Regions from separate parts of the Microbacterium sp. UNCCL10 genome, predicted to be linked through region 2. Evidence: predicted binding sites of a transcription regulator. Region 2 holds the regulator's gene; the other holds the start of a gene.
The links. The regulator LexA, encoded in region 2, represses DNA repair genes until DNA is damaged. The targets are predictions, from matches to a motif close to TCGAACANNTGTTCGA.

Region 1 (15,174 bases), 1.3 Mb from region 2:
GCGAGCGCGAAGGTGACGTCGGCGTTGATGTGGTACTGCGCGGTGCCGGCGGCGTAGTACGCCGAGGCCTCCTCGCCGTTGATCGTGCGCCAGGGGAAGAGGGCCCCCGCCTCGTTGAGCTGACCGGCCCGCTTGCGGGCCGCCGGCAGCATCAGGTGGCGCATGCGCAGCGCGTTGCGCGCCCACAGCGGCGTCGTGTACATGAGGAACGGGAGCACGTAGATCTCGGTGTCCCAGAAGTAATGGCCGCTGTACCCCGACCCGGACAGGCCCTTGGCCGGGACGCCCAGTCCGTCGGCGCGCGCCGCGGCCTGCGCGAGCTGGAAGAGGCACCAGCGCGTCGCCTGCTGCAGGTCGTCGTGACCGCCGATCTGCACGTCGGAGCGGTTCCAGAAGTCCGCGCACCACGCGGCCTGCCGGTCGAACTGCGCCTGCACACCCTGGTCGCGGACGCGGTCCAGGGCCCGCCGGCCCCGGTCGACGAGTTCGCGGGCCGGCACGCCGCGGGAGGTGTGGTAGCTCACGGTCTTCGTGACGGTGATGGGGACGCCCGCCTTGGCCTGCGCACGGAAGACGTTCTTGGCGATGTCGGCCTCGATCAGCGTGCGGTGGTCGTACTCGTTCTCGGTCTCGATCTGGTGGTCGGCGACGACGGCGATCGACATCCCGGATGCCGCCACGCGGTAGGACAGCGCGGTGCGCGGGCCGTCCTGCCAGAACTCCTGCGGCAGCAGGACGCGGTCCTGGATGCGCTCCGCCTTCCGCGGGTCGAATCCCGCCTTCGACAGGTGGGGGGCGGTCCCGCCGTACACGTCGGCGCCGTCCTGCCGGTTGATGATCTGGCAGTTGACGGTGACCGGGGCGTCCGCGTTGAGCACGGTCACCGTCACGCTCATGACGACGAGGTGCTTCTCCTCGAACGAGACCATGCGGCGCATCTCCATGGAGACGTCCTTGCCGCTCGGGGTCGTCCAGCGCATGTGCCGGGTGAGCACGCCCTCCCGCATGTCGAGGACGCGCTCGTACTCGCGGATGTCCGAGGTGTCGAACGCGAACGGCTCGTCCTCGATGTACACCCGCATCACCTGGGCGTCGGGGGCGTTGATGATCGTCTGCCCCTCCTCGGCGAACCCGTACGCCTGCTCGGCGTGGCGGATGGGGAACGTCTCGTGGAAGCCGTTGATGAAGGTGCCGTGCTCGTGCGCGTGGCGACCCTCCGGCTGGTTGCCGCGCAGGCCCAGGTAGCCGTTGCCGATCGCGAAGAGGGTCTCCGTCAGGCCGACGTCCTCCAGCGACGGGCGCGTCTCGATGAGACGCCACGGATCGACGGGGAAGCGATCGCGATCGATCATGTGCGGCCTCTCGGGTGGCTCGGGAACGGTCAAGCTCGGGAAGATCAGGAGACGAACGCGGCCAGATCGTCCACGACGACGTGCGCACCGCTGGCGATCAGGGTCGCGGCGCCGACGCCGCGGTCGACGCCCACGACGAGGCCGTAGCCGGCGGCCGCGGCGGACTGGACGCCGGAGTGCGCGTCCTCGACGGCGACGCTGCGGGCAGGGTCGACCCCCAGCATCCGGGCGGCCTCCCGGAAGACGTCCGGCGCGGGCTTGGACGGGAGGTTCTCGTTCTCCGCGATCACGCCATCCATGACGACCGGGAAGCGGTCGCGGATGCCGGCGGCGCGCAGCACCTCTTCGGCGTTCTTCGAGCTCGACACGACGGCGATCGGGACGCCGGCGGCCTGCAGCTTCTCGACGAGCGCGAGCGAGCCCGGGTAGGGCGCGATCCCCTCGTCGCGGAGCACCCGCTCGAAGACGACGTTCTTGCGGTTGCCGATGCCGCAGACGGTGTCGGCGGTCGTCGGATCGGACGGCTCGCCCCACGGCACCTCGACGTCGCGGGAGCGCAGCAGGCTCGCGACGCCGTCGTAGCGCTTCTTCCCGTCGAGGTAGTCGAAGTAGTCGCGCTCGGTGTAGGCGGGGGTGATCCCCCAGTCGGTGAAGAGCTCGGTGAACATCGCCTGCCACGCGTGCATGTGCACTTCGGCGGTGGGGGTGAGCACGCCGTCCAGGTCGAAGAGGACGCCGTCGTACGTGGTCAGATCGGGGAGTTCGTCGGCTGTCACGGTCCCAGCGTAGTCGCGTGCCGGGAGTACGGACGAAGCCGCCGACCCGATGCCGGGCGCGTGCCGAGAGGCGTCGGAGGAGGGCGTCACGCTCCCGCGACGGAGAGGGTCTGCCGGGCGATCTCGAGCTCTTCGTTCGTGGGGACGACGAGCACCGTGACGGGCGAGTCATCCGTCGAGATCGTGCGGATGCCGCGCCCCCGGGCATCGTTGCGCTCGGCGTCGAGATGGACGCCGGCGAAGCCGAGGGTCTCCAGCGCGGCGGCGCGGACGACGGCGGAGTTCTCGCCGACGCCCGCCGTGAAGGAGATGACGTCCACGCCGCCGAGCTGCGCGATGTAGGCGCCGAGGTACGCCCGGATGCGGTGGATGTACACGTCGAATGCGAGCGAAGCGGGGCCGTCCCCGGCGGCGCGGCGGTCTTCGATGTCGCGCATGTCGGACGCGCCGGCGAGACCCAGCATGCCGCTGCGCTTGTTCAGGAACGTGTCGAGCTCGCCCGGGGACATGTCCTCGCGCCGGGAGAGGACGAGCAGCACCGACGGGTCGAGGTCGCCGGACCGGGTGCCCATAACGAGGCCCTCGAGCGGGGTGAGGCCCATCGACGTCTCGACGGACCGCCCGCGGTCGATCGCGGTGACGGACGCCCCGTTGCCGAGGTGCAGCACGATCTGCCGGAGCTCCCGCAGCGGGCGCCCCACGTGGGCGGCGGCGGCTTCGCTGACGAACTTGTGGCTCGTGCCGTGGAAGCCGTAGCGGCGGATGCGGTGCTTCCGCGCGATCGTCCGGTCGATGGCGTACGTGTAGGCCGCCGGCGGCAGGGTCTGGTGGAACGCGGTGTCGAACACGGCGACGTGCGGCAGGTCGGCGAACGCGGCACGGGCGGCGCGGATGCCCTGCACGGCCCCGGGATTGTGCAGCGGGGCGAGCACCGACAGGTCGTCGATGTTGATCTCGACGAGGTCGGTGATGAGCGTCGGCTGGAAGAACCGTGCGCCGCCCTGCACGACCCGGTGGCCGATCGCGACCGGCGGGGTCTCGGTGAGCGAGGGCCCGTGCGCGGCGAACGCATCGAGCATCACCTGGAACCCGACGGCGTGGTCGGGGATGGGGAGCTCGCTCTTGTACGTGGCATCCGTCGCGGTGACGCCTGCGCCGTGGAAGAGCACCGTGTGCTTGGCGGCGCCCACCTGCTCGCCGATGCGCTCGACGAGCCCGCTCGCGAGCGCCGTCTCGGTCTCGACGTCGATCAGCTGGTACTTGAACGAGGACGACCCGCTGTTGATGACGAGCACGACTCTCATGCGGATGCCTCTTCCTGGGCCTGGATGGCCGTGATCGCGATCGTGTTGACGATGTCCTCGACGAGTGCGCCGCGGGACAGGTCGTTGATCGGCTTGTTGAGGCCCTGCAGGACGGGACCCATCGCGACGGCGCCCGCGGAGCGCTGCACCGCCTTGTACGTGTTGTTGCCGGTGTTCAGGTCGGGGAAGACGAACACGGTCGCCCGTCCCGCGACGGCCGAGTCGGGCATCTTCGCCTTCGCGACGGCGGCGTCGGCTGCGGCGTCATACTGGATGGGCCCCTCGACGAGCAGCTCGGGCGCGCGTTCGCGGACGAGCACGGTCGCGGCGCGGACCTTCTCGACCTCGGCGCCGGACCCGGACTCCCCCGTCGAGTACGACAGCATCGCCACGCGCGGGTCGATCCCGAACTGGCTGGCCGTGGCGGCGGAGGAGATCGCGATGTCGGCGAGCTGCTCGCTCGTCGGATCGGGGATGACGGCGCAGTCGCCGTAGACCAGCACCCGGTCGGCGAGCGCCATGAGGAAGACGCTGGAGACGACGGAGACGCCCGGCTTGGTCTTGATGATCTCGAACGCGGGCCGGATGGTGTGCGCCGTCGTGTGCGCGGCGCCGGAGACCATCCCGTCGGCGAGGCCCAGGTGCACCATGAGGGTGCCGAAGTACGACACGTCGGTCACGGTGTCGGCGGCCTGCGCGAGCGTGACGCCCTTGTGGGAGCGGAGGCCCGCGTACTCCGCCGCGAACCGCTCGACGTATTCGGGGTCGAACGGGCTCAGCACCTGCGCGGCCTGCAGGTCGATGCCCAGCTCCCCGGCGCGGGCGCGGACGTCGGCCTCCTCGCCGAGGATCGTGATGTCGGCGACGCCGCGGGCGAGGACCGTGGCGGCGGCGCGGAGCACCCGGTCGTCGGTGCCCTCGGGCAGGACGATCCGCTTGCGGTGCGCGCGGGCGCGTTCGATGAGCTGGAACTGGAACATCAGCGGCGTGACGACGTCGGCGCGCGCGATGCCGATCCGCCGGAGCAGATCGGTCGTGTCGACGTTCTGCTCGAAGAGGGCCAGCGCGGTGTCGTACCGGCGCTGCGAGTCGGCGGCGAGACGCCCGCGGGTCGTCATGATGCGCCGCGCCGTCTCGTAGGTGTCCAGGTCGGTGGAGAGGATCGGGAGCGGCGATTCGAGACCGTCGATGAGCCGGTCCACTGGTTCGGGCAGCGGGAACGGGCCGTTCAGGGCGATGGCGGAGATCGACGGGAAGGTGCCCGACGAGTTGGCGAGCAGGGTCGCCAGCAGCACGTCGGTGCGGTCGGCGGCGATCGTCACGATCGAGCTCTCCTCCAGGCGCGGCAGCACGTTGTTCAGGGACATGCCGGCCACCACGACGTGCAGCACCTCGCGGGTCAGCAGCTCCTCGTCGCCCTTGAGGAGGGTGGCATCCAGTGACCGCATGATGTCGCGGACCGACGGCGCGACGAGGTATTCGTCCTCCGGGACCGCCCAGACGCCGATGTCGCCGCCGGCGGGCGGGGCCACGACGGCCGCGACGTGCTCCACGATCTCGGCGCGGCGCGCGGGGAGGCTGCGGTTGACGATGACGGCGAACAGGCGGGCGCGCTCGTGCGACATCTCGGTGAGGGCGAGCGTCGCGAGCTGTCCGATCTGCTCGGGGGTGCGTCCGCCCGTGTCGCCGATGTGGTCGCCCTCCGCCGGCTGACCGGAGAGGACGAGCAGGACGGGGGCCCCGAGGTTCGCCGCGATGCGGGCGTTGTAGCCGAGTTCGGCGGGGCTGCCGACATCCGTGTAGTCGCTGCCGACGATCACGACGGCGTCGCACTGCGCCTCGACCGCCTTGTACCGTTCGACGATCTTCCCGAGGGCGGCATCCGGGTCGGCGCGGACCTCGTCGTACGTGGCGCCGATGCACTCGTCGTACCCGAGGTCGACGCCGTCGTGGTCCAGCAGCATCTCCAGCACGTAGTCGCGCTGGTCGGTGGACCGGGCGATGGCGCGGAAGACGCCGACACGCGGCGTCGCGTGGCTGAGCGAGTCGAGGACCCCGAGGGCGATGGTGGACTTCCCGGAATGACCTTCGGACGACGTGATGTAGATGCTCTGAGCCACCCGCCCAGCCTAGGCGCGGGCCGCCGAGGGCGGACCGGAAGGCACCGGGGAAAAGTAAGACTCTCCGCGAACCCGACAGAGCCCGGTTACCCTTGCTACGTTTCCGTCCTGGGGGAGTTGGCCGAGATGCCGCCTCGCGGAGAGCTGACACAAGTCTAGCCGACTCACAGACCTGGGCCGCCCCGACGGGGCTAGCATCGAAGGGCGAGCGCGAGGACGCGCCGCCGATCGCACGTGACGGACCAGGGGGGCCGCATGCCGGATGACAGCACGCCGATGATCACCGGTGTCCCGGACGTCGCGCCGCGCACGCGCACGATGACGGCGGAGGAGTTCGCCGAGACGACGGATGCGATCCTCGCCTCGGTCACGCGGGTGATCGACGGCAAGCCGGACGCCGTCCGCGCGGCGCTCGTGTGCATGCTGGCCGAGGGGCACCTGCTCATCGAGGACGTGCCCGGTGTCGGCAAGACGATGCTCGCCCGCGCGCTCGCGGCATCCGTCGAGGCGACCGTGCGCCGCATCCAGTTCACGCCCGACCTGCTTCCCGGAGATGTGACCGGCGTGAGCGTCTACAACCCCGTCGACCGGGAGTTCGAGTTCAAGCCGGGTGCGATCTTCGCCCACATCGTCATCGCCGACGAGATCAACCGCTCGTCTCCGAAGACGCAGTCCGCCCTCCTGGAGGCGATGGAGGAGGGCCAGGTCACGGTCGACGGCACCTCCCACCCGCTGCCGGAGCCGTTCCTCGTCGTCGCGACGCAGAATCCGCTCGAGATGGAGGGCACGTACGCCCTCCCCGAAGCGCAGCGCGACCGGTTCATGATGCGGATCTCGATGGGCTATCCGGATGCCGCGAACGAGGCCCTCATGCTGCGCCAGCGGGACACCGTGAACCCACTGGATGCCGTGACCCCGGTCATCGCCGCCGACCGTGTCCGGGAGCTCGTCGCATGGGCGCGGAACGTGCACGTCTCCCCCGCCATCGAGGAGTACGCGGTGGGCCTCGCCCGCGCGACGCGCCAGCATCCCGATCTTCGCCTGGGCGCGAGCCCGCGGGCGACGCTGCAGCTCGTGCGGGCCGCGAAGGTCTGGGCGGCCCTCGACCAGCGGGAGTTCGTCATCCCGGACGACGTCGCGGCGCTCCTGGAACCCGTCTTCGCGCATCGGATGATCGCGGCACGCGGATCGGGCGCCGCACGCGGGCGGTCGATGACCGACGCGGTGGCGTCGATCCTGCAGAGCATCGCCGGCTCCGTCCGGGTCCCGGTCGCGACGCGCTGAGGCCGATCGTGAGGGTGTGGCCGCTGACGCTCCGGGGAACGGGGGCGGTGCTGCTCGGCATCCTGTGCTTCATCCTGGCGTACGAGTTCACGATCACCGAGCTGCTGTACGTCAGCGCGCTGCTGCTGGCCGTCGTCGCCGCGAGCGTCGCGACCCTCTATCTCGTCCGGCGCACCGAGCGCGTCACGCGCGTCTTCATCCCCGACATCGCGACGGCGGGCCGGGAGAACATCGTGCGCGCGCGTGTGGAGATCCGCTCCCCCCTGCCGGCGGCGCAGGGCAGATGGGTCGACAGGCTGCCGGACGGGATCACGGGCACCGCGGCCGGGGCTTTCCCGGCGATGGCGTCGGCGATGGGCGCCGGGACGCACGCCATCGACCTCGAGTACGCCGTCGTGACGGAGCGGCGCGGCGTGCGCGCCATCGGGCCGCTGTCGGTCACGTCGACCGATCCGTTCGGCTTCGCCCGCCGCCGGCACACGATCGGCGACACGGTGCCGCTGACGATCGCTCCCGCCGTCATCGAGCTGGGCGCGCTCACCGACCTGCCCGGCGAAGCCGGCGGCAGCATGCACTCCACGACCGATCAGCTCGGGCAGGGCACCGACAACCTCATCCCCCGGCACTACACGCCGGGCGACTCGATGCGCCGCATCCACTGGCGCGCGACGGCGCACCGCGACGCGCTCATGGTGCGGCAGGAGGAGCAGGAGTCGACGCCGTCCGCCGTCGTCGTGTTCGACCGCAGCGTGCACCGCTGGACGCCCGAGGCCTTCCGCGCCCCCGGCACCGATCCGGGCTTCGAGATGGGCGTGACGGCGTGCGTCTCGGTGGTCGCGCGCCTCGCCCGCGAGGGCTACATCGTCACGGTCATGGACGTCGACGGCACGGATCTCGTGCCGCCCGTCGATGCCGGCGACGCGACCGGCGTGGACGAGCTGACCGTCGCCTTCGCGACCGTCACCGCCCGGCGCGACGTCGCGCTGGAGGAGCTCGTGCGCCTCTTCACCGGGACGCAGACCGGGCCGCTCGTGCTCGTCACGGGGCGCATCGACGACGCCGACACGGCGATCCTCGCCCCGCTCGCCCACCACAGCACACTGCCGATCCTGCTGACCGTCGCACCGCACGAGGACTCCCTCGCCCTGTCGGTGGATGCCGGCTGGCACGCCGCCGCGATCCCGCCCGACGCCGACCTGGCCGTCGCGTGGCTGGCGGCCCTCGACCGGGGATCGCGCCGTGTCGGCGTTTGAACGCACGCCCGCGCCGGCCACCCGCCCCCGCGGCGAGCGGCGTCTCACCCTCGCCCTCTACATCGCGCTCCTCGCCGCCCTGGCGCCGCTGCTGAGCGTCGTGGACCCCGGCGCCTGGACCTTCGCCGTCGCGACCCTGACGGCGGCGCTCCTCGCGATCGGCTTCGTGGCCCGGCGCCTGCGCGTGCCCGCCGTCGCGGTGACGCTGCTGGAGGCGGCGGTGGGGGCGGGCGCGGTGACGGTGATGTTCTTCGCCGACACGGCGCTGTTCGCCCTCCTCCCGACGCCCGAGTCGTTCGGCCAGATCCCGGTGCTGATCCAGTCGGCATCCAACGAGATCCTCCTCGGCGTCGCCCCGCTGGAGCCGACGCGGGCCGTGAGCTTCATCATCGTCGCGGCGATGGGGATCCTCACGATCGCCCTCGACCATGTCGTGCTGACGGCGCGGATGCCGCTGCTGGCGACCATCGCGCTCGTCACGGTATGGCTCATTCCGGCGATCGCCGTGCCGTCCGGGGTCAATGTCCTCGCGTTCGCGGTGCTGGCGGTCGCGGTCCTCGCTCTCATCCGCGCCGAGACCCGGACGCGGGAGACGGTCCCGCCGCGCGGCCGGGCCGACGGCGCCGGCGTCACGGCCGTCGCGGCGGCGATCGGCACGGTCGCCATCGTCGGCGCGATCGTCGCGGCGCCGTCGCTGCCGCCGCCCGTCGTCCGCGCGGGCGGCAACGGGCTCGCGGCGACCATCGACCCGACGCTGAATCTCGGCGACGACCTGCGCCAGCGCGGCGACGTGACGGCGCTCCGGGTGCGGACGAACGCGTCGTCCATCCCGTACCTGCGGGCGACGACCCTGTCCACCTTCACGGGCGCGCGGTGGGAGCCGGACCGTCTGCGGTCGGTGCCGCTGACCGAGTTCGCGTTCGACGACGTGGTCGCCGACGAGGACATCCGGGTCACCGAGTACCGCACCAACGTGACGATCGAGCAGTTGTCCTCGGCGTACCTTCCGGTCGCGTATCCCGCCGTCGGGGTCGACGGCACCGAGGGGCTGTGGCGGTTCGTGCCCTACAACCGGACGGTGCAGACGCCGCAGAGCAACACGCTCGGCCAGTCGTACGAGGTGGTCACGCACCTGCCGCGCCCGACGCTGGAGCAGATCCGCGGTGCGGAGGCGCGACTGGACGGAGGCAACGTCGACGTCGACGTCGTGCCGGAGGGGCTGCCGCCCATCATCGAGGCGCTCGCGCTCGAAGTGACGGCGGGCGCGACGAACGACTTCGACCGGCTGTCGGCCCTGCAGTCGTGGTTCCGCGGCCCGGACTTCACGTACTCGCTGCTCGCCCCCGTGCAGGACGGCTTCGACGGCGAGGGCGCCGACGCGATCGCACGCTTCCTGGAGGTGCGGGCGGGCTACTGCAGCCACTTCGCCGCGGCGTTCGCCCTCATGGCGCGGACCCTCGACATGCCCTCGCGCATCGTCGTCGGGTTCCTGCCCGGCACCCTCACGAACGACCGTGAGGAGAACCAGCGGGTCGCCGAGGTGAAGATGAGCCAGCTGCACGCCTGGCCGGAGGTGTTCTTCGAGGGGATCGGCTGGGTGCCGTTCGAGCCGACGAAGAGCCTGGGCGATGTGCCGCGCTTCCTGCCCGCGGCGATCGCGGGCGTCGACGACGACGGCGAGGATGTCGCGGGTCCGCGTCCGACCGCGACGCCGACGGCGACCCCGTCGGCGACACCGGTGAACCCGGACTTCGACGACGACGCGACGGCGGCGCCCGGGAGCGTGCAGCTGGTGGACCTGCGCCCCTACCTCGTGACGATCGGGATCATCCTGGTGCTCGGCGTGACGCCGACGACGCTTCGCGCCCTGCGACTGCGGATGCTGACGCGCCGCGCGCGGTCCGGCGACATCACGGCGGCGTGGCGGATCGTGCAGGACGTCGCGATCGACCTCGGCGCCCCCGTGCCGGCCTCCGAGTCGCCGCGCGCGTTCGGGATGCGGCTGATCGAGGCGCACGGTGCGCCCTCCGACGAGATGCGGCGGCTCGTGAACGCCGTCGAGCACGCCAGCTACGCGCGGGCCGGCGCGGCCGAGGCGGGCGCGCGGGCCGCGGAGGATGCCGAGAAGGTGCGCATCGGGATGCTGGATGCCGCGCCGGCGGAGTCGCGCGCGAAAGCCCGGGCGCTCCTGCTGCCGCGGTCGCTCATCATCCGCCCGGGTTCGGCGTTCGCCGACCGCATCGCCTCGGCGTAGCACGGCGGCTGCGTCCGCGAGCGGGTGCGGGGCCGCCCGACCCGCACTTCGACGCGAGTGAAGAACCGCGGGACGCTTCGCCCGCGCCACATGGCGAGTGCAAGGCCCGGCGACCCGCACTTCGACGCGGGCGAACAACCGCGGGACGCTTCGCCCGCGCCATATGGCGGGTGCAAGGCCCGGCGACCCACACTTCGACGCGAGTGAAGAACCGCGGGACGCTTCGCCCGCGCCAGATGGCGGGTGCAAGGCCCGGCGACCCGCACTTCGGCGCGGGCGAACAACCGCGGGACGCTTCGCCCGCGCCACATGACGGGTGCGGGGCCGCCCGACCCGCACTTCGGCGCGGGCGAACGGCGGCGCCCCGGCTCGCGCCCACGCCACCGCCACGCCGCCGCCGCGCCACCGCGCCACCGCGCCACCGCGACAAACGGCAGGGATGACGAAGCCCCGCCCGATCGTGACCGGGCGGGGCTTCGTGACGTACGTCAGATGCGGGCGGGTTCGCCCTGCGGGTTGGCGTCCGTGGCGGGCGCGGGCGCCGTCGCGGCGACCGGCGCCGCTGCGACGGCATCCGTCGTCTCGTCGTCGTCGCCGGAGTCGTCCGCGAACGGCTCACCGTCGCGCGGGGCGTTGTACAGGTCCTGGTTCAGGATGCCTTCGCGCTTGGCCACGATCGCCGGGACGAGCGCCTGCCCGGCGACGTTGACCGCGGTGCGGCCCATGTCGAGGATCGGGTCGATCGCGAGCAGCAGGCCGACGCCCTCCAGCGGCAGGCCCAGGGTGGACAGGGTCAGCGTCAGCATGACCGTCGCACCCGTGGTGCCGGCGGTCGCCGCCGACCCGACGACGGAGACGAGCGCGATGAGCAGGTACTGCACCAGCGAGAGCTCGATGCCGAAGAACTGCGCGACGAAGATCGCGGCGATGGCGGGGTAGATCGCGGCGCAGCCGTCCATCTTGGTCGTCGAGCCGAGGGGCACCGCGAACGAGGCGTACTCGCGGGGCACGCCGAGGTTCCGCTCGGTGACGCGCTGCGTGAGCGGCAGGGTGCCGATCGAGGACCGTGAGACGAACGCGAGCTGCACGGCCGGCCACACGCCGGAGAAGTACTGGCGGATGGAGAGGCCGTTGGCCTTCAGGAGCACGGGGTACACGACGAAGAGGACGAGTGCGAGCCCGAGGTAGATCGCGACGGCGAACCACAGCAGGGTCGTGAGCTTCTCCCAGCCGTAGGTGACGACGGCGGAGCCGATGAGGCCGAGCGTGCCGATCGGCGCGATGCGGATGATCCACCACAGCACCCGCTGGATGACCTTGAGGAACGATTCGGTGAACGCGACGAACGGCTCGGCGCGCGTGCCGAGCTTGAGCGCGGCGATGCCGACGGCGACCGCGATGACGATGACCTGCAGCACGTTGAAGCCGACCGTCGAGGTGATGGCGCCGGCCGGGTCGGTCGAGCTGGAGACGGTGAGGCCGAGGAAGTTCTGCGGGATGAGTCCCTTGAGGAAGTTCCACCACGTGCCGACGGTGTACGGGTCGCCGGTCGCGAGCTGCGACTGGTCGACGCGGTTGCCCGGCTGCACGGTGACGCCGAGGACGATGCCGATCGTCACCGCGATGAGCGCCGTGATGCCGAACCAGAGGAGAGTCTGGCCGGCGAGGCGGGCGGCGTTGGTGACCTTGCGGAGCTGGGTGATGCTCGCAACGATCGCGGTGAAGATGAGCGGGACGACCGCGACCTTCAGCAGCGTGACGTACGCGCTGCCGATGGTGGAGAGCGTCGCCGCGAGGCCGTTGGGGTTGCCTTCGGCGTCCGGCCCGAGTTGGCGGGCGAGCAGGCCCAGAGCGATGCCCGCGATGAGCGCGATCGTGATCTGGAACCCGAACGACCGGTAGAACGGCTTCTTCGGCTTGACGGTGCGCGCGCCGACGGGCGCGGTGGGGCGTGTGGAAGTCACGGGAGGGTCTCCTGGGGGATGGCGATCGCCGGATGGTTCGTGTGCGCCGCAGCGCGTGTGTCGACGGTAGACGCGGGGATGGATGCCGCGGGTCGATGTGACCTCGTGTGACAACGGCCCGCGGGGCGGGATTTGTTCCCACCGCCTCGAGATTCCTTCCGCGAGCCGGTGGGGAACCCGGGCGGAAACGCCGATGAGCGCCGCCCCTCGGTGGGGACGACGCTCATCTGGTGGCGGAAGTGACAGGATTTGAACCTGCGAGGCGAGTTACCCCGCCTACATGGATTCCAGCCATGCTCCTTAGGCCGCTCGGACACACTTCCAACGGACGATCCTACCAGAGCGGCACCGGCGCGCTTCTCGCCCGTCCCCTTCATGCTGCACGCCTCATGCCTCATGCCTCGCGCCTCCCGCCGCGCGCCTCACGCCGCGCGCCTCATGCCGCGCGCCAGCCACCGCGGTCCGGCGGCGGATCCCACGCCCAGCGCACCGGCGACTTCGAGCGGAGGGCGACGCTCTCCCCCGACCCGCCGGGCGGATGGAGAACAAACGGCCCGGTGCCGTCGCGGCTGATCTTCCAGCCCTGGTTGTGCAGCAGCAGGTGATGGAAGCGGCAGAGAAGAACGCCGCGGTCGATGTCGGTGCAGCCGTGGTCTTCCTCCCAGTGATCCGCGTGGTGCGCTTCGCAGTACGACGGCGGACGGTCGCACCCCGGCCAGCGGCATCCGCCGTCGCGGACGGCGAGCGCCACGCGCTGCTTCCCGGAGAAGAGTCGCTGCTCGCGTCCGACGTCGAGCGGGTTGCCGCAGCGGTCGACCGTCACGGTCACCGACCCGGTGTCGCACAGGGCGCGGTCGAGCACGGCGCCGGGAAGGGCCTCGCCGCCGTCTTCGAGGTTTCCGACGGCGAGCAAGCGCCCGAACGGATCGCGTGGGCCCACGGCATCCTTGACGACGACGAGCCGGACGCCTGGCTGCCGCGCACCGAACACATCCTCCGCGGAAGCAAGGGCGCCCGCGCGCAGGACGTCCATCATCAGGTCGTACGCGAGCTGCTCGTTCGTGCGCGGGTCGCGCACGAGCTCGTCCGCCTGGGCCCGCTCGAGGTCGGTCATGAAGCGCGGGCCGCCGCGGCGCGGCCGCAGGGCGGCATCCGTGATGGACTGCACCCACGCGAAGGTCTCGTCGTCGAAGTCGATGCGGGCGTGGTGGACGCCGTCGGCATCCGTCCACGTCCGGAAGGCGCGGCCCGCGAACCTCTGCGCGAAGCGCTCCCCGGCACCCACCGGGTCGAGGGCGTCGCGCACGGCGCGGGCGCGCTTCGCCAGCTCCTCGACGGGCATGCCGGGCGCCTCGCCCACGAGCTGCTGCGCGGCGATCGCCCAGACCTCCGCGGCGCCGTCGCACTCTGCGGGATCGCCGAGGCCGCGCCGGATCGCGTCATGCTGCGCCGCCGTCACCGCCCCGCCCAGCATCGCGTCGCGGAGTCCGGCGTGCCACACGAACGCCGGCACAGGCGGCTCCCCGCACGGATGGGCGGGCGCAGATGGCGGACCCTCCAGAAGCGCGGCACCCACTCGGACCGTGCGGCTCGCCTCGCCCCGGGATCCGCCCGTGATCTCCTGCACGAGCGTCACCGGCGAGCGATGCCCGAGCGTGCCCGCCAGTCCCCCATGCGGGGCGGCCGATCGCTCCGCGACCACCCCCGCGGCCGCGACTTTCAGCCGCTCTGCGCAGCCGATGAGCGCAGACGCCTCCTCGAGGAGCGCGACGACCGCGTCATCCGGCATCCTCCGCAGCACCGCCGGCAGCGACGCCGGCTCGACATCGAGAGCATCATGGGCGGCCACGGCCCGTGCTCTCGAGGCGACCTCGGCGAGGAATGTCATATCTGCATTCTGCTCCCACCCTCGGACATTTGTTCGAACGCGCGGACCATCCTGTGGACGACATTCCGCCGATCCTGCTCGTGGAGGAGGGGGCGTTCGCGAGCAGGCGCCACGCCGCCGACCCAGCCGAACTAGGCTCGACCCGTGACCTCCGAAACGCCCCTGGTCCTCGTGGCCAACGCCGGTGACGGCTCCATCAGCACGTTCCGCCTCGCCGACGGCGCGCTCGACCGTCTCGCCGTGACCGACGGGCTCCCGGGCACCTCGACGTTCGTCGTCGACGCCACGCGCGACCTCGTCTACGCCGCCGTCAAGGGCGACGTCCCCGGCATCCGGACCCTGGCCCTCGACCGAGAGTCGGGCCGCCTCACTCCGCGCAGCACGACCGACCTCCCCCGCGGCGGCATGAACTACCTCGCGCTCACCCGTGACGGGACCGCCCTGCTCGGCGCGTCGTACGGCGGCGGGTACGGCATCCTCGCCCCCATCGTCGACGGCGTCGTCGGCGAACCGGTCAGCACGATCGCCTACCCGCGCCTGCACTCCGTGCTCCCCAGCGCCGACGGACGCTTCGCGTACTTCGTCTCGCTCGGGGCCGACCTGGTCGCGCAGTACGCGATCAGCGACGACCTCACCCTCACCCCGCTCGACCCTCCGACCGTCGCATGCCCCGCCGGCAGCGGCCCGCGCCACCTCGTCCTGAACGACGCGCAGGATGCCGTCTACGTCCTCACCGAGTTCACCGCCGAGGTCCTGCACTTCGCGCGGAACACGGAGGACGGCACGCTGACCCCGCTCGACAAAGCCACCGCCTACGACACGACGAAGGGTCTCCGGCGCAGCGTCATCGATGAGGACCCGCTCGCGCACCACTACATCTGGGGCGCGGACCTCCACATCGGTGAGGGCGGGCGCCGGCTCTGGGCGTCCGAGCGCACCGAGAGCACGCTCGGGGCGGTCGGGGTCGCCGCGAGCGGGT
Region 2 (15,174 bases):
CCAGCCGGCTGCGCCGCGTCGTCGAGCTCACCGGAGAGCCGCTGCCGTCCGACCTCGCCGTCGCCCTCGACGTCGAGCCGACCGCGGAGGGGCGCCGCGAGATCGGCGTCCGGCACGCCGCGGCCCTCGCGCGCGACGTGCTCGCCGGCGGAGCCGGCGGCATCCACCTGTACGCCTTCAACAACCACGACAACGTGCTGGCCGTCCTCCGTGAGGCCGGCGTCCGCACCCGTACCGAGGAGATCTCCGCATGACCGCTTCCTTCCCCACCGGCACGATCCTCGGCTACCCGCGCATCGGGCGTCGTCGCGAGCTGAAGCGCGCCGTGGAGGCGCACTGGTCCGGCGCCGTGACGCTCGAGGAGCTCGAGACGACGGCCGCCGAGCTGCGGCGGGCGACCCGCGCGCGACTCGTGGAGCTGGGTCTCGGTCGGGACGATTCGTCCATCCCGGAATCGTTCTCCTTCTACGACCAGGTGCTCGACGCGGCGGTCACCGTCGGAGCGTTGCCGGCCCGCTTCGACGACCTGCGCGACGCGGACGGACAGATCCCCCTCGGCGCGTACTTCACGGCCGCGCGCGGCGACGGAGAGCGGGCCGCGCTGGAGATGACGAAGTGGTTCGACACGAACTACCACTACCTCGTGCCCGAGATCGGCCCCGAGACGGCGTTCTCGCTCTCCGGCGACCGGTTCGCGCGTCAGGTCGCCGAAGCACGCGCCGACGGCGTCACGGTCCGCCCCGTCGTCGTCGGTCCGGTCACCCTGCTCGCACTCGCGAAGGCGACGGATGCCGCACCCGAGGGCTTCCGGCCGCTCGATCGCCTCGAGGACCTGCTGCCGGTGTACGTCGAGCTGCTCTCGACGCTGCGGGCCGCGGGCGCGGAATGGGTGCAGCTCGACGAGCCGGCCCTCGTCTCCGAGAGCCTCAACGCCGCGCCCGGCGAGCTGGCGGACGCCGCCCGCCGCGCGTATGACGTGCTCGGCTCGGCGACGAGGCGTCCCGCGATCCTGGTCGCCGCAGGGTACGCCCAGCTCTCCGCCGAGGCGTGGACCACGCTTGCGGCGGCGCCCGTCGAAGCCCTCGCGCTCGACCTGCACCGCGGTGCCGTCCCCGCGCCGGCGGACGGCCTCTCGGGGAAGACCCTCGTCGGCGGAGTGATCGACGGACGCAACGTCTGGCGCGGCGACCTGGCCGCAGCCGTCGCGGCCCTCGACGATCTGCGCGCGCTCGGCGCGCCCGTGGCCGTCGCGACCTCGACCTCACTGCAGCACGTGCCGCACGACGTCGCCGACGAGACGGCACTGGACCCGCGCCTCGCGTCGTGGCTCGCCTTCGCCGACCAGAAGGTGCAGCAGGTCGCGACGCTCGCGCGCGGGCTCCGCGACGGGCGGGCCGCCATCGCCGCCGACATCGACGCGGCGGCCGCGGCGGCCGCCGATCGGCGTCACGCGGCCGGGGTGCGCGACGGCGGGGTCCGCGCGCGCATCGCGCAGCTGACCGCCGCCGACCACCGGCGCCCGGACTACGAGCTCCGCCTCGCCGCCCAGGCGGCGGCCGTCCCGCTGCCGGCGCTGCCCACGACCACGATCGGCTCGTTCCCGCAGACCGGCGAGATCCGGCGTGCGCGGGCGCGCCTCGTGCGCGGTGAGATCACGCCGGAGGAGTACGACGGGTTCCTCCGCGACGAGATCGCCCGCGTCATCGACCTGCAGCTCGATCTCGGACTCGACGTTCTCGTGCACGGCGAGCCGGAGCGCAACGACATGGTGCAGTACTTCGCGGAGAACCTCGACGGCTTCACGGTCACCCAGAACGGGTGGGTGCAGTCGTACGGCTCCCGCGCGACCCGCCCCTCGATCCTGTGGGGCGACGTGTCCCGCCCGGCTCCCATCACGGTGCCCTGGTCGCGCTATGCGCAGTCCCTGACCGACAAGCCGGTCAAGGGCATGCTGACCGGCCCCGTGACGATCCTCGCGTGGTCCTTCGTCCGCGACGACCAGCCGCTCGCCGACACGGCGGCGCAGGTCGCGTTGGCCCTCCGGGAGGAGATCGCCGACCTCGAGGAGGCCGGCATCCAGATCATCCAGGTCGACGAGCCGGCGCTGCGCGAGCTGCTGCCGCTGAAGGCGGCGGACCAGCCCGGCTACCTCGAATGGTCCGTCGGCGCGTTCCGGCTGGCGACGGCGGGCGCGGGGACGGCGACATCGGTGCACACGCACCTCTGCTACTCCGACTTCGCCGTCGTGATCGACGCCATCGCCGCACTCGACGCGGACGTCACGTCGATCGAGGCGGCGCGCAGTCGCGGCGCCGTCATCGACGACATCGCCCGGTCCGGCTTCTCGCACGGTGTCGGGCCCGGTGCGTACGACATCCACTCGCCACGCGTGCCGTCGGTCGCCGAAATGACCGACCTGCTCCAGCGCGCGGCGGACCGGCTGCCGCTGCGGCAGGTGTGGGCGAACCCGGACTGCGGGCTGAAGACGCGGGGCTACGACGAGACGGTCGTGTCGCTGCGGAATCTCGTCACCGCGGCGGCGGCCGTGCGCGCTCGCGCGGAGGCGACCGTCTGAGGGGAGGGGCTGCGCGTCGTCCGGCTGCGAAGCGGCTCAGATGGCGCGCAGCACCGCCACCACCTTGCCGAGCACGACGGCGTCGTCGCCGAGGATCGGCTCGAAAGCGGAGTTGCGGGGGAGCAGCCAGGTGTGGCCGTCGCGCTGGCGGAAGGTCTTCACCGTGGCCTCCTCGTCGAGCATGGCCGCGACGATGTCGCCGTTCTCCGCCGTCGACTGGGAGCGCACGACGACCCAATCGCCGTCGCAGATGGCCGCGTCGATCATCGACTCGCCGCTGACCTTGAGCATGAAGAGGTCGCCCTTGCCGACGAGCTGGCGCGGAAGCGGGAAGATCTCCTCCACCTGCTGCTCCGCCGTGATCGGGATGCCGGCGGCGATGCGCCCCACGAGGGGCACCAGCGCGGCGTCGCCGACCGACGGAGCGCTGTCGGCGGGGTTCTCCGTCGCCGCGCCGGGCAGGTCGATGAGGACCTCCATGGCCCGGGTCTTGCCCGGGTCGCGGCGGAGGTAGCCGCTCAGCTCCAGCTGGTTGAGCTGATGGGTGACGCTGGAGAGCGACTTGAGCCCGACGGCGTCGCCGATCTCGCGCATGCTGGGCGGATAGCCGTGCCGGGCGATGGATCGCTGGATGACCTCGAGGATCGCCAGCTGCTTGTCGCTGAGGCTCTTGCGCCGACGGGTCTGCGGCTTCTCGCTCATCTCGCGCTCCTTCTCGTCACCCGCCCCGCGGCACTCGGCTTCGAATGTCGGAGGTCGGTGATGGGGTGTGTTCATCGAAACCGTATCCGGTATCGGGCCTCTCCACCGCCAAGCGTTCGCGTGTCGCGTTCGAAGAGAGTCCGAGATTGGATGCACTTGACACTCTAGCAATTCGAAGATAGCTTCGGTAAAGAAGTTCGCCTCCGGTCCTCCCGGCCGAGGGCGGGAGGCGAACTTCTCCACATCCGAGGCAGCAGTCCTGAGGAGGAGCCATGACCACCATCGACATCGCCGGCGTCCGCAGCATCCCCGCCCCGTCGACCCGACTCCGTCTCACGACGCGAGGACGCCGCGTCCTCGCGACGCTCGCCTCCGTGCCCGCCGTCGTCGCGATCAGCATCGCGATCGTCTCCGGCGGTGGCGCGCTCGCCTCCGGCGAGCAGAGCGCTCCCGGCGGCACCTTCCAGACCGTCACGGTGATGCCTGGCGACACGCTCTGGTCCGTCGCGGAGCGGGTCGCCCCATCCGCCGACCCGCGCGACGTCGTCGACGCGATCATGCGCCTGAACGCCCTGAGCAGCGCCCGCCTGGATGCCGGTCAGCAGGTCGCGATCCCGCTGGAGTACGCGACGGGCGACTGACGCCGAGCCCTACCATGGGAGGGTGACTGTTCGTCTGGAAGACCTCCCGCTGCGCGACGATCTCCGGGGTCTCACCCCCTACGGGGCGCCCCAGGCGCCACTCCCGGTGGCCCTCAACGTCAACGAGAACTCGCACCCCGTGCCCGAAGAGGTCGCCGACGACATCATCGTGAGCATCTCGCAGGCGCTGCGGGGGATCAACCGGTATCCCGACCGTGAGTTCACCGAGCTGCGGGAGGGCTTCGCCGACTACCTGGGCCACGGGCTGTCCCGGGAGCAGATCTGGGCGGCGAACGGCTCGAACGAAGTCCTCCAGCACCTGCTGCAGGCCTTCGCCGGGCCCGGCCGGACCGCCTTCGGCTTCGCGCCCACCTACTCGATGTATCCCCTGCTCACGCGGGGGACGGGTGCGCAGTACGTGACGGGCACGCGCGGCGTGGACTACACGATCGACGCCCAGGACGCGGCCGCGCAGGTGGCCGACGCCCGACCGGACGTCGTCTTCCTCTGCGCGCCGAACAACCCCACCGGCACGCCGCTGCGCACCGACGTCGTCGAGGCGGTCTACGACGCGACCGACGGCATCGTGATCGTCGACGAGGCGTACCAGGAGTTCGCACCGCGCGAGGAGCGGTCGGCGCTGACCCTGCTGCCGGGGCGCGAGCGGCTCGTCGTCAGCCGCACCATGAGCAAGGCGTTCGCCTTCGCCGGGGCGCGCGTGGGCTACCTGGCGGCCGACCCCGCCGTCATCGACGCGCTCCGCCTCGTCCGGCTGCCGTACCACCTGAGCGCCCTCACGCAGGCGGCCGCGACCGCGGCGCTGCGGCACGCGCCCACGATGCTGCAGATGGTCGACGACATCGTCGGCCAGCGCGACCGCATCTCCGCCACGCTGTCGGCGCTCGGCTACACGCCCTACGAGAGCTGGACGAACTTCGTCCTCTTCGACGGCGTCGACGACCCGGCCGCCACCTGGCAGGGGCTGTACGACCGTGGCATCCTCATCCGCGACGTCGGCATCCCGCACAGCCTCCGCGTCACCGCCGGCACCGAGGACGAATCCACAGCCTTCCTCGAGGCACTGGCATCCCTCTGAACCCGGCGGGCGTCATGCGGCCCGCGCCCCTGCGGCGCGCTCGGTAGACTCGGATCCATGAGCAGCCCCGCGCCCCGCACGGCATCCCTTCGCCGCGCGACGAGCGAATCCACCGTCGAACTCGAACTCGATCTGGACGGCACCGGACAGAGCCACATCGACACGACGGTCCCGTTCTTCGACCACCTGCTCACCGCATTCGCGAAGCACTCGCTGACCGACCTGACGGTGCGCGCCTCCGGCGACACCGAGATCGACGCCCACCACACCGTGGAGGACGTCGCGATCGTGCTGGGTCAGGCCATCCGCGAGGCGCTCGGCGACAAGGCCGGCATCTCCCGCTACGGCGATGCACTCGTGCCGCTCGACGAGGCGCTCGCACAGGCCGTCGTGGACATCAGCGGGCGTCCCTACCTCGTGCACACCGGCGAGCCCGCGGGTTACGAGCACCACCTCATCGGCGGTCACTTCACCGGGTCGCTCGTGCGCCACACCTTCGAGGCGATCGCCTACAGCGCGGCGTTGACGATGCACATCACGGTGCTCGGCGGGCGCGACCCGCACCACATCGCGGAGGCCGAGTACAAGGCGTTCGCGCGCGCGTTCCGTCAGGCCAAGGCCCTCGACCCGCACGTGCGCGGCATCCCGAGCACGAAGGGCGCTCTGTGACCGACGCCCCGCTCGTCGCCGTCCTCGACTACGGCTCCGGCAACGTCCACTCGGCGGTCAAGGCCCTCGCCGCCGCCGGCGCCGACGCCCGCCTGACGCGGGACCGCGGCCTCGTGCAGGACGCCGCCGGGCTTGTCGTCCCGGGCGTGGGCGCGTTCCGGGCCGTCATGGATGCGCTGCAGGAGAGCCGCGGCCACGAACTCATCGATCGCCGCCTGGCCGGCGGGCTGCCGGTTCTCGGCATCTGCGTCGGGATGCAGGTGCTCTTCGAGCACGGCGTCGAACGCGGCGTCGACACGGAGGGCCTGGGGGAGTGGCCGGGATCGGTCACCGAGCTCGACGCCCCCGTCCTGCCGCACATGGGCTGGAACACCGTCCGTTCCGGCGCCGGGTCGGTGCTCTTCGACGGCATCGAGGAGGAGCGCTTCTACTTCGTGCACTCCTACGCGGCCCAGCATTGGTCGCTCGAGGTCATGCGACCGTTCGCCGAGCCCGTGCTCACCTGGTGCGACTACGGGACGCCGTTCCTCGCCGCGGTGGAGAACGGCCCGCTGTCGGCGACGCAGTTCCACCCGGAGAAGTCCGGGGGGGCCGGCATCCGGCTGCTGGGGAACTGGATCGGCGCGCTGCCGAAGGCCTAGTAGGCTGTCACCTCGTGCATGCGCGGATCCGCGCGCGCGAATCTACCTCCCGTTGGAGCCATGAACGATTTCGCTTCCACCCCCGAACTGATCCTGCTGCCCGCCGTCGATGTCGCAGGTGGCAAGGCCGTCCGCCTCACACAGGGCGAGGCCGGCACCGAGACGAGCTACGGCGACCCGGTGGAGGCCGCACTCGCGTGGGCCCGCGACGGCGCGCAGTGGATCCACCTCGTCGACCTCGACGCCGCCTTCGGCCGCGGCAACAACAGCGCCGTGCTGCGCAAGGTCATCAAGCAGCTCAAGGGCGTGCAGGTCGAGCTCTCCGGCGGCATCCGCGACGACGCGACCCTCGAGGCCGCCCTGGAGAGCGGCGCCGCCCGCATCAACCTCGGCACCGCGGCGCTGGAGAACCCCGAGTGGGCCTCCGACGTGATCTACCGCTACGGCGAGGCGATCGCCGTCGGGCTCGATGTGCGCGGTACGACCCTGGCCGCGCGCGGCTGGACGCGCGACGGCGGCGATCTCTGGCAGGTGCTCGAACGCCTCGAGGATGCCGGCTGCAGCCGGTACGTCGTCACCGACGTCACGAAGGACGGCACGCTCCGCGGCCCGAACCTCGAGCTCCTCCGCGAGATGGTCGCTCGCACGCCCAAGCCGGTCGTCGCCTCCGGCGGCATCTCGAGTCTCGACGACATCGCGGCTCTCCGCGAGCTCGTCCCGCTCGGCGTCGAGGGCGCGATCGTCGGCAAGGCCCTGTACGCGGGCGCGTTCACGCTCGCCGAGGCGCTGGATGTCGCCGGAGGCTGACCACTCCTGCGGTCCCGCCGACTCGGCGGGCGTTCCGTGGGCCGGCCGCAGCTTCGAGCCGAACCCGCACGCCGCCGACGACGGCTCGGCCGACCCCGCCCTGCTGGCCGCGCTGCTCGCGTTCCGCGCGGGGGACGGGGACGCCGGTGCCGTCGTCGACGCGTACCGCTCGGCGCGCCTGCTGATCCCGCTCGTCGCCGAGAAGGGCGAGGAGGGCGTCGGACCGACCGGGCTGACCGTCGACAAGACGCAGGAGCTGTCGATCGTCACGGTCGCCGCGCCCGACGGGCGCCGCGTGCTGCCGGTGTTCACGTCGGTGCAGACCCTCGCGGCGTGGGATCCCGCCGCGCGCCCGGTGCCGGTCGACGGCGTGCGCACGGCCCTCTCGGCCGCCGCGGACGACACCGATCTCGTCGTCATCGACCCGGCCTCGCCGACGGAGTTCGTGCTGCGCCGGCCCGCCGTGTGGGCGATCGGCCAGGGTCAGCGCTGGGACCCCCCGCACATGTCGCCCGAGGTCTTCGCCGGACTGCAGGAGAGCATCGGCGGCGAACTCGGCGTGCTCGACCTCTCGGTCGCGCCGGGGGACCCCGACGCGCGCCTGCGCGGACCCGAGCTCGTCGTGCGCCTGCACCTGGTCGACGGCCTCGATCAGGGCGAGCTGGATGCCGTGCTCCAGCGCCTCGCGGCGCGCTGGGCCGCCGACGACCGGATCGCCGTGCTCGTGGACTCCCTGACGGTCAAGCTCGTCCGCGCCTGACCCCGCGCCGTTGCGGCGCCGCGCCGCCGCGCCGCGCCGCGCCCCGTCCGGTGCAATCTGCAGGATCGGCCGTGACGGGTGGGGCTGCGGAGCCCCACGGGCCTCGTCAGCCACACCGCATCCTGCGGTTCGATCGGCGAGAGGGTCCGGGGCGGGACGGCGGCGGGCGGAACCCGGGGGACCGGTGCGTCGCGCCCGCGCGCGGACGCCGCGGCATCCGTCGACTGAGAAACCACATTCAGCGCGAGACATCACGCGTGGCGTGGTTTGTGATGCCGGATGTGGTTTCTCGGCGTGGAATGGGGTGCCCGCGGCGAGGTGCGCCAGGCTGCGGCGCCGCGCGGCGGCCCAGAGCGCCGGGTCAGTTGACCGGGCCGGTCCACTTCTCGCCGGGGCCTTTGCCGATCGGGTCGGGGATGACCGACGCCTCGCGGAACGCGAGCTGCACCGAGCGCAGCCCGTCCCGCAGCGACCGGGCGTGCATGTCGCTGATCTCCGGGGCGCTGGCCGTGATGAGGCCGGCGAGGGCGTTGATGAGCTTCCGGGCCTCGTCGAGGTCCTTCTGCGTGTCGGGGTCGTCGGCGAGGCCCACCTTGACGGCCGCCGCGCTCAGCAGGTGCACCGCTGTCGTGGTGATCACCTCGACGGCCGGAACCGCCGCGATGTCACGGGTCGCGGCCTGCGCCGCACGCTCCTCCTCCTCCCAGCGCGCGAGGCGCTCGGCATCCTGTTCCCCGGGTCCAGACGGAATCGTGTCCACGTGCTGCTCTCTGCTAGACTGAGCGGGCACCGGAGTGTTCTACTCCGGATCGAAAGAGGATCACATCCCACCCGCGCTTGCCGTTCCAGGCTACCGGGTCTCGCACTCCGCCCCGTTCACCCGGGGTGGCACGGGTGCAGAACACTGAATGCCGATGCGCGCGCATCGTGCGGGGTGGACGTGATGCTCTTCCGCCCGAGACGCAGCCCTGCGTCCCGGTGGCCGTCGCCCGTATGAAGAGGAGTTCCGCATCAGCGATCCCCGCACCAACGACCGCATCCGCGTCCCCGAGGTTCGCCTCGTCGGTCCCGCCGGAGAGCAGGTCGGCGTCGTTCGTATCGAGGTCGCCCTGCGTCTGGCGCAGGAGGCCGAGCTGGACCTGGTCGAAGTCGCCCCGAACTCGAAGCCCCCGGTCGTCAAGATCATGGACTACGGCAAGTTCAAGTACGAGGCGGCGCAGAAGGCCAAGGAAGCACGTCGCAACCAGGCGAACACGGTCCTCAAGGAGGTCCGCTTCCGCCTGAAGATCGACAACCACGACTACGAAACCAAGCGCAAGCGCGCTGAGGGCTTCCTCAAGACGGGTGACAAGGTCAAGGCCATGATCCTGTTCCGCGGTCGTGAGCAGCAGCGCCCCGAGCAGGGCGTGCGCCTGCTCAAGAAGTTCGCGGAGGACGTGGCCGAGTTCGGCACCGTCGAGTCGAACCCGATGATCGACGGACGCAACATGGTCATGGTCATCGCGCCGCACAAGAACAAGTCCGAGGTCAAGACGGAGCAGAACGCCGCCCGCGCGGCGAACAAGGAAGCCGCCCGCCAGGCGCGCGGCGGCTCGTCCGAGGCCGACGCGCCCGAGGCCGGCGAGACGGCATCCGCCCCCGCCGAATAGGCGCCCACAGACTCCCGCCCAGCGGGAAATACAACGAAGGAAGAGACATGCCGAAGCAGAAGACCCATTCGGGTGCCAAGAAGCGCTTCAAGATCACCGGCAGCGGCAAGATCATGAAGCAGCAGGCGAACCTCCGCCACAACCTCGAAGGCAAGCCCACCAAGCGCACCCGTCGCCTCACGCAGGACCAGGTCCTCGCCAAGGGTGATGCCAAGGTCGCCAAGAAGCTCCTCGGCCACTGAGCGCCGACGCACGTTAGGAAGTAAACGAAATGGCTAGAGTCAAGCGGGCAGTAAACGCCCACAAGAAGCGTCGCGTCATCCTTGAGCGCGCCTCCGGTTACCGGGGTCAGCGTTCGCGCCTGTACCGCAAGGCGAAGGAGCAGGTCACCCACTCGCTCGTCTACGCGTACCGTGACCGTCGCAAGCGCAAGGGCGACTTCCGCCGTCTGTGGATCCAGCGCATCAACGCCGCGAGCCGCCAGAACGGCCTGACGTACAACCGCTTCATCCAGGGTCTGGGTCTCGCCGGTGTGCAGGTCGACCGTCGCATGCTCGCCGAGCTGGCCGTCAACGAGCCCGCCGTCTTCACCTCGCTCGTCGAGACCGCGAAGAAGGCCCTGCCGGCGGACGTCAACGCGCCCAAGGCCTGATCACGGCTTCGACAGGGGCGTCCTCCTCCGGGAGGGCGCCCCTTTCGCGTGCCCGGATGCCTCTGGCCGCGGCCCTACACTGAGACCGTGCTCGAGAACCCCCGCTCCCCGCGTGTGCGCGCTGTGGCGAAGCTGACCAAGCGCAGCGCCCGGCAGGAGACCGGCCTCTTCCTCCTGGAGGGTCCGCAGGCGGCCCGCGAGGCGCTGACCTTCCGCCCCGAGACCCTGGTCGAGCTGTACGCGACGCCGTCGGCGCTGGAGCGGCACCAGGACGTGCGGGATGCCGCGGAGGCGGCGGGGCTGGAGATCATCTTCGCCAGCGAGGCCGTGCTCGATGCGATGGCCGACACCGTGACGCCGCAGGGGATCGTCGCCGTCGCGCGCCAGTCGCCGACGGCCGCGCGCGACATCTTCGCCGGCTCGCCGCGGCTCGTCGTGATCTGCGAGGAGGTGCGCGATCCCGGCAACCTCGGCACCATCATCCGCGCCGCCGACGCGGCGGGAGCGGATGCCGTCGTCCTCACCGGCCGGACGGTCGATCCCTACAACCCGAAGGTCGTGCGCGCGACGACCGGCTCGCTGTTCCATGTGCCCGTGGCCGTCGGTGCGGAGCTCGCCGAGACCGTGCAGCGCGCCCGGGCGGCCGGCCTCCGCGTGATCGCCGCGGATGTCGGGGGAGAGGACTTCCTCGCCCACCGCGGCACGCTCGCCGAGCCGACGGCGTGGCTGTTCGGCAACGAGGCCCGCGGCCTCGAGGAGGACGCGCTCGCGCTGGTCGATCTGTCGCTGCGGCTGCCCATCTACGGCGCCGCGGAGTCGCTCAACCTCGCCACCGCCGCGAGCGTCTGCCTGTACGAGAGCGCCTTCGCGCAGCGCGCCGGCGCCTGACGGGCCGCATTCCGGGCCTGTTACAGATCGGTAAAGGTCCCGTCAAGACCCTGCGGTGCCGGTGGCCGATCCGTAGGGTGGCGTCATGGCGACTCCAGAGAACGAGGCTGCGCCCCGGACATCCAACATCGACGTCCGCCGCGGTCAGCCCCTCGTCGTGATCTCCGACGTCCAGAAGCACTACGGCGACTTCCAGGCGCTGAAGGACATCGACCTCACGGTCAACCGGGGTGAGGTGGTCGTCGTCATCGGGCCGTCCGGTTCCGGCAAGTCGACGCTGTGCCGCACGATCAACCGCCTCGAGACCATCACGAGCGGCACGATCACGATCGACGGCAAGGAGCTGCCCAAGGAGGGCAAGGGCCTCGCCGAGCTCCGCGCCGACGTCGGGATGGTGTTCCAGTCGTTCAACCTCTTCGCCCACCTCACGATCCTCGAGAACGTGACGCTGGGTCCCATCAAGGTCAAGGGGATGAAGAAGCCCGACGCCGAGGCCCTCGCGAAGAAGCTCCTCGACCGGGTGGGCGTCGGCCAGCAGGCCGCGAAGCTCCCCGCCCAGCTCTCCGGCGGGCAGCAGCAGCGCGTCGCGATCGCCCGCGCCCTCGCGATGCAGCCCAAGCTCATGCTGTTCGACGAGCCGACGAGCGCCCTGGACCCCGAGATGATCAACGAGGTCCTCGACGTCATGGTGACCCTCGCGCAGGAGGGCATGACGATGATCGTCGTGACCCACGAGATGGGCTTCGCGCGGAAGGCCGCCGACCGCGTCGTGTTCATGGCCGACGGGCAGATCGTCGAAGAGGCGACACCCGACGAGTTCTTCACCCACCCGAAGAGCGACCGGGCCAAGGACTTCCTCTCCAAGCTCATCACGCACTGAGAACGTCCGCGCCCATGCACCGGCGCGACGACCGAAGAAGAGATCGAAACCAGGAGGATCACATGCGCAAGACACGCATCGCCGGCGCGTTCGCCGGTATCGCGATCGCCGCACTCGCGCTCGCGGGCTGCAACAGCGGGACCCCCGGCGCCGACCCGGCAGATCCGGGTGAATCAGAAGGCGACGGCACGTGGTTCGAGGTCGCCTCCGAGCCCGTCGAGGTCGAGGGCAGCCCCACGGTCGACGCGATCACGGAGCGCGGCAAGGTCCGCATCGGCGTCAAGGAGGACCAGCCGAACCTCGGATACCTCGACCCCACGACCGGCGAGCGGAGCGGCTTCGACGTCGACATCGCCCGCTGGATCGCGGCATCCCTCGGCTATGACGAGGAGGACATCGAGTTCTCGGTGATCGACTCGAAGGCTCGCGAGGACGCGATCACCCGCGGCGACATCGACTACTACGTGGGGACGTACTCGATCACCGACTCGCGCAAGGAGCTCATCTCCTTCGCCGGACCGTACTTCGTGACCGGTCAGGGTCTCCTCGTGACGGCGGACAACGACACCATCACCGGTAAGGACTCGCTGACGGCGGACATGACGGTGTGCTCGGCGACCGGCTCGACCTCGATCCAGCGGATCAAGGACGAGACCCCCTCGAACACGGAGGAGTTCGACAAGTACTCCGAGTGCGTCGAGGCGCTCAAGAACGGGCAGGTGGATGCCGTCACGACGGACGAGGCGATCCTCATCGGCTACGCCGCCCTGGAGCCGGACGCGCTCAAGGTGACCGGCGAGGTCTTCAGTGAGGAGCGGTACGGCGTCGGCATCGTGAAGGGCGACACGGCCTTCGTCGAGTACGTCAACACGCTGTTCACGGACGGCGGCGACATCTGGCAGGCCATCTTCGACAAGAACCTCGGCGCCGCCGGGGTCGAGGGCGACCAGCCGACGGTCGACCCGGTCGAGTGACCGCCTGCGGGGCGGTGCACCGCTGACGCGGCGTCACCGCCCCGCATCATCCCCGGCATGACGAGAGGAGAACGGTGAACCAGATCTTCGATTACCCCGACCTGTGGGTCGAGGCCCTGATCGGCACCCTCGTCCTCTTCTTCGCGGGCGGTGCGATCGCCCTCGTCCTGGGCTTCCTCGTCGGCGCCATGCGCGTCTCGCCGGTGCCGATCGCGCGGGCCGTCGGGACGCTCTACGTCAACACCATCCGCAACACCCCGCTGACGCTCGTGCTGTTCTTCTTCGCCTTCGCGGTGCCCCTGCTGTTCCCCGTGCCCCGCGGCAGCTTCCTGCTGCTGGCGATCCTGGGTCTCGGCATCTACACGGCGACGTACGTCGCCGAGACGATCCGCTCCGGCATCAACACCGTCCCGATCGGGCAGGCCGAGGCCGCGCGCGCCCTCGGCATGGGGTTCGGCCAGGTGATGGGATACGTCGTGCTGCCGCAGGCGGCGCGCTCGGTCATCCCGCCCATGATGAGCGTGCTCATCGCCCTGCTGAAGAACACGACCGTCGCGTCCGGCTTCTCCGTCGTCAACCTCGGCAACATCCGCGCCAACATGAGCGAGAACGGTGAGAACCAGATGGTGACGATCCTGCTCGTGATGGCCGTGTTCGTGGCTCTCGTCCTGCTGCTGGCCTGGCTGCAGCGGACGCTCGAGAACAAGTGGCGGGTGGCGCGATGAGCGGCTCCGTCCTCTACGACGTCCCCGGTCCCCGCGCGCAGGCGCGGAACCGGATCATCGGCGCGGTCACGATCGTCGTCGTCCTCGCGATCATCGGCTTCGTGATCTGGCGCCTCTTCGCGACGGGTCAGTTCTCCGCGCAGAAGTGGGAGCTCTTCGGCTACACCCGCGTCTGGCAGATGATCGGCCAGGCGACCCTCGCCACCCTGACCGCGTTCGCGGCGGCAGGCGTCGGTGCCATCGTGCTGGGGTTCATCCTCGGCATCGGCCGCCTGTCCGATCACGCGTGGGTCCGTCGCCCGGTGATGGCGATCGTGGAACTCCTGCGCGCCGTCCCCGTCCTCGTGTTCATGCTGCTGCTGTACTACGGCCTGCCCGTCATCGACATCCGGATGTCGAGCTACTGGGCGGTCGTCCTCGCACTCGTCCTGTACAACGGCTCCGTGCTCTCGGAGGTCATCCGCGCGGGTGTCGAGTCGCTGCCGCGCGGCCAACAGGAGGCGGGCTACGCCGTCGGGCTCCGCAAGGCGGGCGTCATGCGGCTCATCCTGCTGCCGCAGGCGATCCGCGCCATGATGCCGGTCATCATCGCCCAGCTCGTCGTGACGCTGAAGGACACCGCGCTCGGCTTCATCATCACCTACCCCGAGCTGCTGTACACGGCGAAGCTGCTGGGCTCGAACGCGAACTTCGGCTCGCCGCTGATCCCGTCGGCGATCATCGCCGGCACGATCTACATCGCCATGTGCCTGGCGCTCAGCTACGTCGCGCACCGCGTCCAGGAGCGCACGAAGCGCTCGCCCAAGGTGCAGCTGACGATCGCGCCGCTGCAGGAGACCACCGACACGCAGCTCATCGCGACGCAGGCCCGTACCGACAACCGCACGGGCCAGGCCGGGGGCTCGGTGTGACGCACGGGGTGGGGACACGCCGCCGGTAGACTCGTTCTTCGTGTCTGACGCACCCGAAATCACGCCCGAAGCGGTCGACGCCGCCGTCGCGGACGCGCTCGCCGCGATCGCCGCGGCCGGCGACACCGCCGCTCTGAAGGCGGCCCGCTCCGCCCACACCGCAGAGGGTTCGCCGCTCGCGCGCCTGAACGCGCAGCTGCGGAACGTGCCGAACGAGCGCAAGGCCGAGGTCGGCAAGCTCGTCGGCGGGGCGCGCGGACGCGTGACCCAGGCGCTCGCCGCGCGCGAGGCCGAGCTCGCCGAGGCCGAGACGGCCGCGAAGCTCGAGGCGGAGCGCATCGACGTCACGGCCCTGCCGCAGCGCGCGCGCGTCGGCGCACGGCATCCGCTCACCCTCCTGCAGGACCAGGTCGGCGACATCTTCGTCGGTATGGGATGGGAGATCGCGGAAGGCCCCGAGCTCGAGCACGAGTGGTACAACTTCGACGCGCTGAACCTCGACGCCGACCACCCGGCGCGGCAGATGCAGGACACGTTCTACGTCGATCCGGTCGCGCGGCACCTGCTGCTGCGCACGCAGACGAGCCCGGTGCAGATGCGCACG

Region 1: BR85_RS01485 (HNH endonuclease signature motif containing protein) is a predicted target of LexA. The motif match lies at 14,217-14,232, and genes of this name have one in related genera.

What each region holds. Positions count from the first base shown of each region.
Region 1 covers NZ_JQKT01000007.1:261,819-276,992, reverse strand. The annotation lists gene BR85_RS01530 (glycoside hydrolase family 65 protein) at 1-1,352, opposite strand, end outside; gene BR85_RS01525 (HAD family hydrolase) at 1,397-2,128, opposite strand; gene BR85_RS01520 (acetate/propionate family kinase) at 2,215-3,432, opposite strand; gene pta (phosphate acetyltransferase) at 3,429-5,552, opposite strand; RNA gene ffs (signal recognition particle sRNA small type) at 5,605-5,701, opposite strand; gene BR85_RS01510 (AAA family ATPase) at 5,829-6,836, shown strand; gene BR85_RS01505 (DUF58 domain-containing protein) at 6,845-8,089, shown strand; gene BR85_RS01500 (transglutaminase TgpA family protein) at 8,076-10,343, shown strand; gene BR85_RS01495 (dicarboxylate/amino acid:cation symporter) at 10,832-12,307, opposite strand; tRNA gene BR85_RS01490 (tRNA-Ser) at 12,539-12,630, opposite strand; gene BR85_RS01485 (HNH endonuclease signature motif containing protein) at 12,744-14,195, opposite strand; gene BR85_RS01480 (lactonase family protein) at 14,340-15,174, shown strand, end outside.
Region 2 covers NZ_JQKT01000007.1:1,524,999-1,540,172, reverse strand. The annotation lists gene BR85_RS07615 (methylenetetrahydrofolate reductase) at 1-254, shown strand, start outside; gene metE (5-methyltetrahydropteroyltriglutamate--homocysteine S-methyltransferase) at 251-2,575, shown strand; gene lexA (transcriptional repressor LexA) at 2,612-3,277, opposite strand; gene BR85_RS07600 (LysM peptidoglycan-binding domain-containing protein) at 3,550-3,918, shown strand; gene BR85_RS07595 (histidinol-phosphate transaminase) at 3,941-5,014, shown strand; gene hisB (imidazoleglycerol-phosphate dehydratase HisB) at 5,072-5,683, shown strand; gene hisH (imidazole glycerol phosphate synthase subunit HisH) at 5,680-6,324, shown strand; gene priA (bifunctional 1-(5-phosphoribosyl)-5-((5-phosphoribosylamino)methylideneamino)imidazole-4-carboxamide isomerase/phosphoribosylanthranilate isomerase PriA) at 6,385-7,131, shown strand; gene BR85_RS07575 (SseB family protein) at 7,115-7,891, shown strand; gene BR85_RS07570 (DUF1844 domain-containing protein) at 8,253-8,651, opposite strand; gene infC (translation initiation factor IF-3) at 8,902-9,540, shown strand; gene rpmI (50S ribosomal protein L35) at 9,588-9,782, shown strand; gene rplT (50S ribosomal protein L20) at 9,812-10,192, shown strand; gene BR85_RS07550 (TrmH family RNA methyltransferase) at 10,280-11,080, shown strand; gene BR85_RS07545 (amino acid ABC transporter ATP-binding protein) at 11,166-11,960, shown strand; gene BR85_RS07540 (glutamate ABC transporter substrate-binding protein) at 12,023-12,934, shown strand; gene BR85_RS07535 (amino acid ABC transporter permease) at 13,009-13,659, shown strand; gene BR85_RS07530 (amino acid ABC transporter permease) at 13,656-14,570, shown strand; gene pheS (phenylalanine--tRNA ligase subunit alpha) at 14,611-15,174, shown strand, end outside.